3 regions of the Chryseobacterium sp. GTID13 genome follow, and region 1 is predicted to be linked to each of the others. Evidence: riboswitches for the same ligand, from Rfam matches in the RefSeq annotation. Region 1 holds a riboswitch; each other region holds the start of a gene.
What was found. Region 1 has a riboswitch for S-adenosylmethionine ahead of N4G44_RS00485 (TonB-dependent receptor plug domain-containing protein). Riboswitches for the same ligand answer to the same signal wherever they lie in the genome.
Positions count from the first base shown of each region.

Region 2: linked by a shared signal. The riboswitch ahead of N4G44_RS04240 (SusC/RagA family TonB-linked outer membrane protein) and the one ahead of N4G44_RS00485 (TonB-dependent receptor plug domain-containing protein) in region 1 are both predicted to bind S-adenosylmethionine.
Region 3: linked by a shared signal. The riboswitch ahead of N4G44_RS04945 (alpha/beta fold hydrolase) and the one ahead of N4G44_RS00485 (TonB-dependent receptor plug domain-containing protein) in region 1 are both predicted to bind S-adenosylmethionine.

Region 1 is NZ_JAOCMB010000002.1:98,014-102,400, reverse strand. Features, by position in the region: gene N4G44_RS00495 (HesA/MoeB/ThiF family protein) at 1-142, shown strand, start outside; gene N4G44_RS00490 (outer membrane beta-barrel protein) at 214-2,430, opposite strand; SAM-I-IV-variant riboswitch at 2,551-2,649, shown strand; partial or broken gene N4G44_RS00485 (TonB-dependent receptor plug domain-containing protein) at 2,940-4,387, shown strand, end outside.
Region 2 is NZ_JAOCMB010000002.1:850,065-854,451, forward strand. Features, by position in the region: gene N4G44_RS04220 (helix-turn-helix domain-containing protein) at 1-100, opposite strand, end outside; gene N4G44_RS04225 (hypothetical protein) at 345-506, opposite strand; gene N4G44_RS04230 (hypothetical protein) at 896-1,186, shown strand; gene N4G44_RS04235 (hypothetical protein) at 1,183-2,142, shown strand; SAM riboswitch class I at 2,403-2,499, shown strand; gene N4G44_RS04240 (SusC/RagA family TonB-linked outer membrane protein) at 2,583-4,387, shown strand, end outside.
Region 3 is NZ_JAOCMB010000002.1:979,554-983,940, reverse strand. Features, by position in the region: gene N4G44_RS04950 (ACT domain-containing protein) at 1-1,186, opposite strand, end outside; partial or broken gene N4G44_RS04945 (alpha/beta fold hydrolase) at 1,188-2,125, opposite strand; SAM riboswitch class I at 2,184-2,290, opposite strand; partial or broken gene N4G44_RS04940 (MGH1-like glycoside hydrolase domain-containing protein) at 2,477-4,387, shown strand, end outside.

The DNA.
Region 1 (4,387 bases):
AGTTTTGGGAGCACTTCCGGGCATTGTAGGAAGCATGATGGCCATGCAGGCTCTGAAAATGATCACCGGGCTTCCTTTACAAACGGATCAGCTTACCCTTATCGATACTTTGAGCTGGAAATTCCAGACTATCGGTTTTTAATTATATTGTTTAAACAAATAAGGCAGTAAAAATATTTTTACTGCCTTATTTTTAGGATTGAGGATAGAAAACTACTGCGGATTCTGCATCACGCTGCTATCTTCTTTCTTAGTCTGGTTCAGGATGTTTGGATCTTCCTTGGCCAGTTTATTCTTCGTAGGAATTTTATAATTGATTGAAATTCCAAAGTTTCTCGTATCATACTTACTTCTGATCATTACAGGCTGCCCTTCAGGCGGATTGGAATACACCTGCATTACCTGTCCGTTGAAAATATCATTCGCGAAAACAGAAACGGTAAGACGGTTGTTCATGAACTTTTTTGTCAGTGTAATATCCAGGTTATTATTGAATGGTTTATCTGCTGTAAAATAGAAATACCCGGCTTTCGGTGTTAAATAGCTGTAATTGGCCGTCAGCTTGATATCCTTCGGTAAAAGCAATTGGGTCATGATATTAAAGATCCAGAATCCTTTATTGTTTAAATTATCAATATCGTGTTTCTGATAACCTGCATACAGATACATGAAATTAATCTTGTCAGGATTAAAATTGAACTTCATGATCTCGCTCATCGGCTTGCTGAAAATCATAAAAGGGATAGGAAGACCTACATTAAAGTTGTGGATTTTCATATTCGAAATATTCACCTGCCTATTGTAAAGGTTTTTGCCGTTTTTCATGATGATCTGTGCTACCTGATCCTTTGCAGAACTTACACTGTATCCGATGAAAGCATAATCAAATGCTGAAACTTTCAATTCATAATTGTCAAAGATCGTAGGCTGAAGATCCGGGTTACCGGTAACTTCCGTATTCGGGCTGGCAAAAATGACGTTGTTCGGGTTTAGGGCAGAAATGCTTGGCAGCGTAATCTTTTTATTGTAGTTCGCTGCAACATATACCTGGTTCATCAGGCTATACTGTACGCTTGCATTCGGGAAAAGCTTGAATTTATTGAAAGGGGTTAAATCTCTTTCTACAACAGCATTATCCTTTATAATTCGTGTAATTCCATAAATATCATAGTTTTCTGCTCTTGCTCCTAAGGTAAAATCAAACTTTTTCAGTTTTGCCTGAAATTCAAGGTAGGTAGATGCTGTCTGTCTCTGGTATTCCAGGTTGGTCAGGCCTTTACTTTCCGTATCATAATCCTGTCTTTCATACAAACCGCCTAAACTTACTTTTCCACCGTCCAGAAGCTTGATCGGCTGCGAATAATCTACCTTGAAGTTAGCTACCCTCATATCCGACTTATTATCAAGTACATTTTCTCCGCCTACATTCAGGAAAGGCTGCCAAGGGTCTGTATAAAAGCCTCTCTGGAAGAAATTATCCTGGGAAAATTTAGAAGAGGCTTTGGTATATCCGAACTGGAAATCCAGTTTTTGAGACTTGTCACTGAAACGCTTCTGATACGTTACAACAGCTTCCTGTCTCAGGTTATTGGTATGAGCCACATCGGATGCTTCATAATTAGCTTCCCGGTACTGGAGAGGATTAAGGCTTACAGGAATGTCGGCAAGTCCTGTACTGGCTGTATAATTGCCATTATTGTTGTGGTAAATATCGTAGTTCAGCAATAATCTGTCCTGCCCAAGATCAAAAGTCAATCCTGATTTTGCAAAATATCCACGTCCGATTCTGTCCGTATTGTTATGCAGAAGCACATCCTGATCGCCATTCAGCATACTTTCACGGTAATTCTGGCCTACATTCAGCTGCCATCCGAAAAGTTTATTTCTTGCATTCAGATTTAAAGAATTGGTGGTTCGGCTTCTGAATTTGTCGTAATTGCTAAAAGAATAATTTCCCGAATAGGTTGCTGTTAGATACTTATTGGCGTTCTTATTGGTAATGATATTCATGATGGCACCTCCTGAGGTAGCTGGATATTCTGCTCCCGGCTGGGTGATCACTTCTATTCTGTCTACCGAGTTGGCAGGCATCCCTTCAAGAAAAGAATTCAGTTCGTTTGAAGTAATATTTAAAGGTCTTCCGTTCAGATAAACATCCAGGATTTTTCCCTGGTACATCATTCCGGCGATATCGGTGGAAACCAGTCCCGGAAGTTTTTTGATACCTTCCAGAACATTCCCGTTATTAAGCTGCGGCTGCTCGGAAAAATCAAAAATGGTACGGTCCGCTTTCTGTTCAACGGCTTTTTTAGTTTTGGTAATGACTACGCCTTCAATCTGTTTCTCCTTGTCTGTGCCGGTATTGGTTTTTTCCTGTGAATAGGCAAAAAAAGACGCCAGCAAAGACAGCGTGAATATAGTTTTTTTCATAATGTTTTTTACTACTATTCAGTTAGACGTAAAAAAACTCATTTGTTACGGTGAAATTTGCGAAAAGTTAAAATTTTGAGCATTTATTTTTTTATTTCCGAAATAATTATATCTTTGCCACGTAATTATCAAGAATCTCATAGATGGGATAGCAACCTGCAAAAACAAGCAAGGTGCTAAAATAGATAAGCCGGTATGCCCGGAAAAAATGTTTATTCTCTATTTTCTTCCCATCTTGACATTTTTGTTTTAAAAATAAAATCAATGTTTAAAGACAAGGGAAACCACAAGACCAATTTAAAATTTCGTTTCTCAGATCATGAAGTTCCGCTTCGTTATTCTGACCTGTTCTCATGCCATACCCACATGTGCATGTGTTGTTGTTTCTAGACTTCTTTAAAAAATAATTCAATCATTCAGGCTTTTGATCGTAACCTCAAATAGAGGTTACAGGAATCTTACTACCTGAAATCAACCAACAATCAGTAATCAAAAAAATAGAAAAACACATGTACAATTTCAACAAAAAAACAATCATAGCATCAGCAACTTTTATTTCAGCATTTTATTTCGGGCAGACGGATTCTGTATCTTCCAAAAAGATCGATGATGTGGTGATCCTTGGGTCCAGAGGGGCTGGAAGATCCCTTACAGAAACTCCGGTTCCGGTAGATATCATCAATATTTCTAAAATTCTGAGACAAAGTCCCGTAAATAATATAAGCCAGGCGCTTAATTATGTAGTGCCTTCATTTTCTTCCACCTCGCATACGGTAAATGACGGAACCGATTTCGTAGATCCCGCTCTTTTAAGAGGACTTGGTCCGGATCAGGTGCTGGTTTTGCTTAACGGGAAAAGAAGATACCAGTCATCCCTGATCAATGTTACCCTGACTCCGGGAAGAGGTTCGGTAGGAACGGATCTTAACGCAATTCCGGCTTTTGCTTTAGAGAAAATAGAAGTTCTGAGAGACGGGGCTTCTGCCCAATATGGTTCCGACGCTATTGCAGGAGTCGTGAATTTAGGGTTAAAGAAAAGGCTTGGACTTTCAGGACAGGTATTTTTAGGAGGATATGCTTCGCCAGTGGCCAATAACTTCTCAGGAGGGATCGACGGGCAGACCATTTCTGCAGATCTTAACTATGGGGCGAAAATCGGGGAGAAGGGTTTCATTAATGTAACGGGTTCCGTACAGTACAGAGATCCTTATTCAAGAGCTGGCGTCCGTCAGGGAAATATTTTTAATGCCTATAATGCGATTAATTACAGGGCATTGCAGAATGGAGTCAATATTGATGGACTGTATAAAAATATTACCAATACTCCCAATACCCAGCAAATCATTAATACCGTTAAGCAGTATGCATCACAGGTTGATTATTTTTCACAGGATTTCAAAAACCAGATAGCTGGAGCGAACAGTATTTCAGCATTACAAGGCTTATTAGGCCAGGATTTTACGGATCACGAGCTTAAATACCGGGGGTTGGAAAGAAAAGATTTCAGTCTGAGAGCAGGGCAGTCTAAATTGCAGTCCGCACAGCTTTTTTCAATTCTGAAATTCCCGTCAATGAAGACTGGAAAGTATATTCATTCGGAGGTTACAGCTACCGTTTAGGAAATGCCGGAGGATTTTACCGTCTGCCCAACACAGAAAGAAACATCAATGCTGTTACTCCTAATGGATATCTTCCACAAATTGAAGCCAGTGTGAATGATTATTCCTTAGCCGGAGGAATCAAAGGAAAATGGAATGGCTGGAATGTGGATCTGAGTAATACTTTCGGAAAGAATGCCTTTAATTTTGGGGTGGTGAATACATTTAATGCCTCATTGGGAGAGAATTCCCCAAGAACATTTGAAGCAGGTGGCTCAGAATTCTTACAAAATACTTTAAATCTTGATTTCTCCAAAAAATATGATGTGCTTCACGGCCTGAATGTGGCTTTTGGAGGA
Region 2 (4,387 bases), 750 kb from region 1:
AATGAATTAATAACGCAACTACCAGAACATTTGAAATAATTAAAATCGTATCTGTGAAGATGATTTCTTTTTGAGTATGTTTTGGAAAGTTAAAAGCCACGTTGTTTGCTAAAAAATAGCCGGTTAAGATAATAAGGATAATATAAAAGGTATAGAATAATACTTCTTTTTCGTGAAAAAGATATAGGCTCCCAGTGGGACGGGCAGCAACCAGCAAAAACTTGCGACCGAGTTGTCCCAAAAAGCAAGCATGATGTAGAAATTATACAGAGTAGCAGTAATTAGATACAAATGAACGAGAGTACGGGTAGAAAACCTTTTTCGCATGATTGAATAGCTGTATCCTAAAAAAGCAATCCTCCGGTTAAATACCAGGGCATTACTTCATCATGAATATAAAACGTAAAGATAGCAGCATAAATTCCTAAAATAATAATCATAAGGAAGATATATCTGTCCATCAGCTCATGCTTTAATTTTTCTATTTGTTCATGTGTTGTGCTCATTTGTGGACGTAGGAAAGTTTATTTAAATGAAGGATCAATGAATTTCTGAAAATGATTTTGATAACTGATTGTTTTTCAGTGCTCTATTTAATTTAAGTCATTTTCGTGATTATCATTAATCTGATCTTTTTTTGATTTATCGTCAGCAATATTTTTGCAAATAGTTTTAAATCAAAAAATATTTCAAGAATGTTCTCTTTTCACTTTACAAAATTATTGAAAAAAGGGAACATATCTAAAAGTTTTTATTGAATAGATATCAGTAAAAAATTATGGAGATATTGAAATATCAAATGGTTTTGAAGCATAAGACGAAATTTAAAATTGTCTCAGAAATACACAAATGAATCTCAGGGAGAAGATTTCCCTCTTTAACTAAAAAAATTATCATGAAGAAAATTATTTTACTCATTACAGGCTTCGGCTTTGTGTCCATGTATTCACAAGTAGGTATTAATACTGCAAATCCACAAGGAACTTTCCATGTTGACGGTTCAAAAGATAATAATGCAACTGGTACCCCAACAGCTGTACAGCAATCCAATGATTTTACGGTGACATCATCCGGAAGTGTGGGAGTTGGCACTACAGTACCTGATGCATCTGCAATTTTGGACATTAATGTGGATGGGCTTGCGGTTGGAAGTAAAAAGGGCTTCTGGGACCAAAAGCAGCATTGACCTCTCAGACTGATCAGGTAACAATACCTTCACCTGCTGCGGGACTGCTTGTGTATAATGTAGGAACCGGAGGACTCGGTTATGTAGGCTATGTATTCTGGAACGGTACAGAATGGAGAACATTTAACAATGGCTCTCTTGCTCCCGGAACTTTAGGCTCTATTACCTGTAACGGGGTGACGCTTTCACCGGGAACTTATACTGCCGGAACACCTTATACGGGAACAATGACTGTTCCCTATACCGGAGGGAACGGTGGAGTTTATGCGGCACAGACTGTGGGACCTGTAAACGGGCTTACTGCAACACTGGCTGCCGGAAATTTCAATGTAGGTTCGGGAATTCTTAGCTATACAGTATCGGGTGTGCCTACTGTTTCCAGTCCTACACTTACCACCTTTGCAATCAACATCGGTGGACAGAGCTGTAGTGCAACGGTGGGAGCAGGAGCAGTAATTGCTCCTGGGGAGCTGGTATATTACCATTCTTCAATTCCGCGCAAAACAGCATCATTTCTTTTAAGCCAGTTTCTTAATGATCTTCCGGTAATCAACAATACTTTCAGGGTCGATGCTTTTATTACTGCTCCCAATGCATTTGATTCCAGTGGCGCGAGTACGAATTTTGATCCCCGTCTCTACAATATCACTGCAGCCAATGCAAAAGTATGGGTTTCTGAAGTATCTACCCATACCGGTGACTCACATGGAGCCAATCTGTTAGTCTTTCCAAATAATTATGCTCAGTTTGATGATGGCGTATATCTTACTTATGGTAGAAACGAAACGGTAACTTTTGACATTACTACTGCGGATAACAAATGGTATAGAGTTTATTATGCACTGCGTATAGATAATAAATCTTTCACCAGTGCTGGTAATGGTAATACTACTACAGATTCAAACAACTTAGATAATACATTGGAAGTCTTCGTATCCATTCAGAGACTGTATTAAATGATTTAAATTTGATTGCAACATAGAATGACGCTAACAGCGTCATTTTTTATTTTCCGATACTTATTAGAATAAAATATTAATTCAAGTATTATTAATGATATTTCTCATATTTAACAATTATGTAATATTTGTAAGTGCTTATTTATTGGGGTTTTAGATGAAATTTAAGTTAATTTTTGAAAATATTTCATAATAAAATTTAAAGTCTACTTGTTTTGTGGACTAATTGTTTTTAGATTTGCAGACATATTTCGATCGGCTTATAAAGAAAGATGGAGGGAACTGACCCTGTGAAATCTTAACAACCTGCCCAGAGCAAGGTGTTACATTCAGCCTATAAAGGAAAAATAAGCACTTGGTTTATCGTATTGAGCGATGCCCTTTGCTGTCTTTTCCGCAAAGGGTATTTTTTAAATATATGATAAATAAAATTGATTATGATTAGTAAAAATTTAATTAATTCTAAGGTTTGGGTTCCACCTGTTGCTATATTTTTCTTAGGAATAATGGGCGTACAGGCTCAGACCCAAACTAAGAAAGATACGGTTAACGAAAAGGAAATCGATGAAGTGGTTGTCATTGCTTATGGTAAGGCTAAAAGAACAAGTTATACCGGTTCAGTAGCTACCATATCCAGTGATAAAATCAACAATAGGCCGGTTACCAATATTACAAAAGCGCTGGAAGGGCAGGTTCCGGGGATCCAGGCAGTAAGTGCCTCCGGACAGCCGGGTTCTACCGCTTCTGTACGAATAAGAGGAATTGGCTCTATAAGTGCTTCAAGTGATCCATTGTATGTGGTAGACGGGATTCCTTTTGACGGAAACATCAATTCCATCAGCCCTAATGATATTGAATCCATCAGTGTTTTGAAAGATGCCACCGCAAGTTCATTATACGGTTCAAGGGGAGCTAACGGAATTATTATCATCACAACAAAATCCGGTAAGAAAGGAGAATCCAGGATCAATTTTAATATCAGCCAGGGATTTTCCAACAGAGCGGTAAAGGATTATAAGCAGGTAAGCACCGATCAGTATTTCCAGCTTTATTGGGAAGCATTGAGAAACGGTTATAAATCGGGGCAGATCAGCTCACAGCAGGCAGCACAGATGGCGAGTGATAACCTGACAACTGCTTTGGGAATCAATCCTTACGGAGCCGGTTTTCCCAACCCGGTAGGGACAGACGGAAAGCTTGTTCCTGGAGCAAAAGCTTTGTGGAATGATGACTGGAGAGATATTCTTCAGAGAACAGCTTCCAGAAGCCAGGTAGATTTTGATATCAGCGGAGGCAGTGAGAAAAGCAATTATTTCTTTTCGTTAGGATATCTTGACGATAAAGGAATTGCCATTGAATCCGGATTTCAGAAATTTTCCACGAGGTTAAAAATTAATTCAGAAGTAAAGAAATGGCTGAATGCAGGGGCCAATTTAAGCTATACCAACAGTATCCAGAATGCGCCGCCATCTTCAGACTCGAGAACTGACAATATCATCAATGCAGCCAGGGTTATTCCGTCTTTCTATCCGTATTATGAAAGAAATGCAGATGGAAGTTATGTGTTGGATGCAGAAGGAAACCGGGTTTATGATTTCGGGAAATACAGACCTACCAGCGCATTGCAGAACCAGAATGCTGCAGCAACATTACCTTTGGACAAGAACGAAAATAAAGAGGACAACTTCTCCGGGAAGGGTTTTCTAGAGTTTATTTTCCTTCCGGAACTGAAATTTAAAACCAGCTTTTCCGTTGATCTGGTGAATTATAACGGTCATTACTACTCTAATCCGCTTCTCGGGGAAGGAAGTGAAATTGGAGGTTCTGTAACGAAATCCAACAGCAGAACATTATCTTATACCACCAGTAATATTCTGACTTTTGATAAAAAGTTCGGAAAACACCACTTGAATGTTCTGGGAGGGCAGGAGTTCTACAAATATGATTATCAGACGATATCCGGCTCCAGAAGCCAGTTTTCTCTTCCTTATTATTATGAGCCTGATGCAGCTGCTTTATTGGGGAGCTTTAGTGGTAACAGTGACAAATTTTCTTTGTTGAGTTTTCTGGGAAGAGCGGAATATGATTTTAATAATACTTACTTTTTATCATTATCCGGAAGGGCAGACGGTTCTTCAAGGTTCTTTGCTGATAACAGATGGGGGAAGTTCTGGTCAGTGGGAGGTTCATGGAAAATTTCAAATGAAGATTTTATTAAGGATTTAAATATATTCAATCAGCT
Region 3 (4,387 bases), 880 kb from region 1:
GATTCTGAATGTTGATATCATCAAATTCATTGATTAAATCCAGTTCTCTCGCCAGAATTAATAATTTTCTGGCCACATCATTTCCTGATAAATCTTCCCGTGGGTCTGGCTCTGTATAGCCTTTTTCCAAGGCTTCATTGACAATTGTGGAAAACTTATCATCTCTCAAAGAAAAATTATTGAAAACGTAACTCAATGTTCCGGAAAATACTCCTTTAATTCTTGTAATATTTTCTCCTGAAAGGTGTAAAAGTTTTATCGTATCGATTAGCGGAAGCCCTGCTCCAACGTTGGTTTCATACAGATAACGTCTGTTGTTTTTGTTCAACGTATATCTTAGTTTACGGTATTCTTCAATGGGAAGGGTATTGAAAATTTTATTGGATGAAACCAAGTCAAAGCCGTTCTCAGCAAGTGCATGATAGTTTTTCACAAAATCTTTGCTTGCTGTATTATCTACTACGATCAGGTTTTCCAGCTGGTTTTCTTTGGAAAAGCTGATCAGTTCCTCAACATTGGACGGGTGTTCTGCCGTTAAAACCTCATCACTCCAATTCGTATTAAATCCTTTTTTATTGAAGGCAATTTTTCTTGAGTTGGCTACTGCAACTACTTTAAGATCGATTTTCTTACGTCTCCTGATTTCTTCGGAAGACTGTAAAACCTGTTCTATCAGAGTTTTTCCTACATTTCCATGACCTATGATCGCTAAATGAACGGTTTTAGGTTTTTTGAAAATTTCAGATTCGATGATATTTTTTGTTTTCTCGTCCTGCGAAGAGGTTACTACGATATTGACTCTTTTTTCTGCTGCCACCTGGTTTAAAAGCAGTGGGAATACATTGTTTCTTGCCAGCTCTGCAAGGACTTTATTGAAATCTTCCGCTACGAATCCAAGCACGGAAACATTATTAATGCTGTAAATCTGTGAAACTTTGCCTGACTTTCTTTCGGCTTCAAATTCATCAATCAGGCAGGTAACTGCTTTTTCTGCATCCGCTTCATTCACCAGGATAGATATCCCGTTTTCAATAGCCTGCTGAGAGATCACTCCCACACTTATGCGTGCCAAAGTAAGCGCCTTAAAAATTCTTCCGTCGATCCCGATTTCACCCAGGAAATCTTCTCCTTCAAATTTGATAATTGATCTGTTCTTTAAAAACTTTATTTCGTTAGCATTTCTCATTCTACAAAATATTTTTTATGATTGTATTTAATTGTTTATATTCCATCAGGAAGGCATCATGCCCGTGAATTGACTGTATTTCGTGGTAAAAAACCTCTTTGTTTTCCTCTTTCAGCTGCTGAAAGCACATTCGGATTTCTGATGCCGGGAAAAACAGATCGGTGTCTACAGCAATAAGGTGCATTCGGGCGCTGATCTTTTCTTGTTGCTTTTTTCGGTATTGATATTCATCAGCAAATGATTCATTAGCTTATAAGCTTTCAAACTAAATCTTTCGTTTAATGAATTTCCGTGATAAACGAGCCAGTCTTCAGATTCTAATCTCTGTTTTTCCGGATCGTATCTATTTTGAAATCTGTCGTTTAAAGATTGAGGAGTTCTGTAGCACAGCATCGCATGGATTCTTGCTTTCTGCAGAGGTTCATCATTTCCGTTTAAGAGGAATTTCTGAACCAGGCACTGTGCATGAAGCCAGTCGTGGGTTTTGGAATCGCAGGCAATGGGAATAAAAATTTCCGCCAGCTGCGGCTGCTTGGCAAGCATTTCCCATGCAATTCCACCTCCGAGAGAGCCTCCGATAATGGCGTATAAATTTTTGATATATAAAGTTTCAAGACCTTTCAGGAATATTTCAGCAATATCCGAAGGGGTGAAATCTTCGTATTCGTCAATTAAAAAGTCATCAAATCCGTTTCCGGGGATATTGAAACACAGAACAGTATACTTATTGGTATCAATGACCTGATTTTCTCCGATCAACTGCTTCCACCATCCTTTTTCTCCGGAAACATTTGAATTTCCGGTCAAAGCATGATTGACCAGTATAACGGGAGCTGAAAACAAGTCTGGCCCGAAGATCTGATAAGTCAGCGGGATATGGTATTCCTTTTGGGAATGGGTTTGATACGAAAGATTAATATAGTTTAGTTCTGTTTTCAATTCTATTATTTTAATACAATTGAAAATGCCACAGGAAATGGCTGAAAAGAACTTCAGTGAGTTATCTGTCCAAAATAAATTGGTAGAACGTAGCACCTTCTCTGCTTGCACAAAGGGTTGCTAAGGTTTCATAGGGTCTAATCCCTCAACCTTTCTTGATAACATTTTCAATATTTGAATGAACGCACTGCAAAGATATGTTTTTTCTTTTAATTTTTTCAAAAAAAATATTTAATATCAAAAAAACCAGTAATAGTAAGTGTTCCAATAGTATATTAATAATTATTCAGATGGAAAGAATTGGAATTTTTTTTCAAAAAAACTAACTTCGTATTTGAAAAGTGATGAAATATGACTGTTGAAAAAGAAAGATTACAAGATTCCAAATGGAAAAACTGGGGGCCATACGTCAGTAACCGGCAATGGGGAAATGTACGTGAAGATTACAGCCCGAACGGAAATGCCTGGAATTATGCCAACCACAATACCGCAGAAAGTTATACTTACCGATGGGGTGAAGAAGGGATTGCGGGGATTTCCGATGTGAAACAGATTTTCTGTTTTGCCTTTTCCTTTTGGAACAAAAAAGATAAGATCATAAAAGAGCGTTTTTTTGGATTAAGCAATCCTCAGGGTAACCACGGGGAAGACATCAAAGAAATCTTTTATTATTTAGATAATACACCTACGCATAGTTATATGAAAATGGTGTACAAATACCCTATCAATGCATTTCCTTATGATGATATTGTTGCGGAGAACGGCAGAAGAAGCAAAAAGGAACCTGAATATGAGCTGTTTGATACAGGAATTTTTGACAATGATGAATATTTTGATATTTTCATTGAATACTGTAAAGGCGACCACAATGATATTCTTGCAAGGGTAACTGTTCATAACAGGAGTAATGAGGATGCTCCCATTGTCCTAGCACCAACTGCCTGGTTCAGAAATAACTGGAAATGGGGATATAACACCTATAAAGGCCAGATGAATGCTGCGTATGACGGATGCATAGATGTTAACCATGACAGTATTTCAATCAAAAAGTTCTATTCAAGAAACAGGGCTGCCCAGAGTGCTTTCTGCGAAAATGAAACCAATACACCTAAACTATATGGCGCTCCTTATCCGGGTAATACCTATTTTAAAGACGGAATCAATGACTATATCATTTATGGAAGCAATACGGTAAATCCGGAAAAAAGAGGTACCAAAGCTTCTTTTATCATTGATGAAATGGTAGGCGCAGGACAATCCAAAGTTTTTGATTTCAGGCTGTGTCCTGATGAAACTGATGAGCCTTTTGAAAATTTTGACGAAATTTTCAGCACAAGAATTGCCGAAGCAGATGAATTCTACAGCGAAGTCCAGAGCGAAACAACGAATGAGGATGAAAGGAATGTTCAGCGGCAGGCATTTGCAGGCCTTCTGTGGAATAAGCAGTTTTATCATTACAACGTAGGAAAATGGCTTAAAGGTGATCCGAATCATGAAGCTCCGAGAAATTTTAATGAGTATGTAAGAAATACAGAGTGGAACCACCTTCACAACAAGGACATTATTTCTATGCCCGATAAGTGGGAATATCCCTGGTATGCGACCTGGGATCTGGCATTTCACTGTGTTCCTTTTTCTATCATTGATGCGGAATTTGCCAAAGGTCAGCTTTTACTTTTAACCAAAGAATGGTATATGCATCCGAACGGCCAACTTCCTGCCTATGAATGGAATCTGAGCGATGTGAATCCACCGGTACACGCATGGTCCTGCTTCAGGGTTTTCAAAATTGATGAAAAACAAAATGGCAAGCCTGATCTTTTATTCCTTGAAAAAGTATTCCAGAAGCTTCTCCTGAATTTTACATGGTGGGTGAACCGGAAGGATAAAAACGGTAAAAATATTTTTGGCGGCGGTTTTCTTGGTCTGGATAATATCGGGGCTTTCGACCGAAATATGGTACTGAAGGACGGCCAGCATCTTGAGCAGGCTGACGGAACGAGCTGGATGGCAATGTATGCTCTCAATATGATGCGCATTGCTATGGAACTTGCCCAGTATTATCAGGTATATGAAGATATGGCGATCAAGTTTTTTGAGCATTATCTGTACATCGCAGAAGCTATGGAAAACTTAGGTGACGGTAAAGAAGGTTTATGGAATGAAGAGGATGGCTTTTTCTATGATGTTCTGCAGCTTGGTAACGGGGACAGTGTGTCTTTGAAGCTGAGAAGCATTGTAGGGTTGATTCCTATGTTTGCC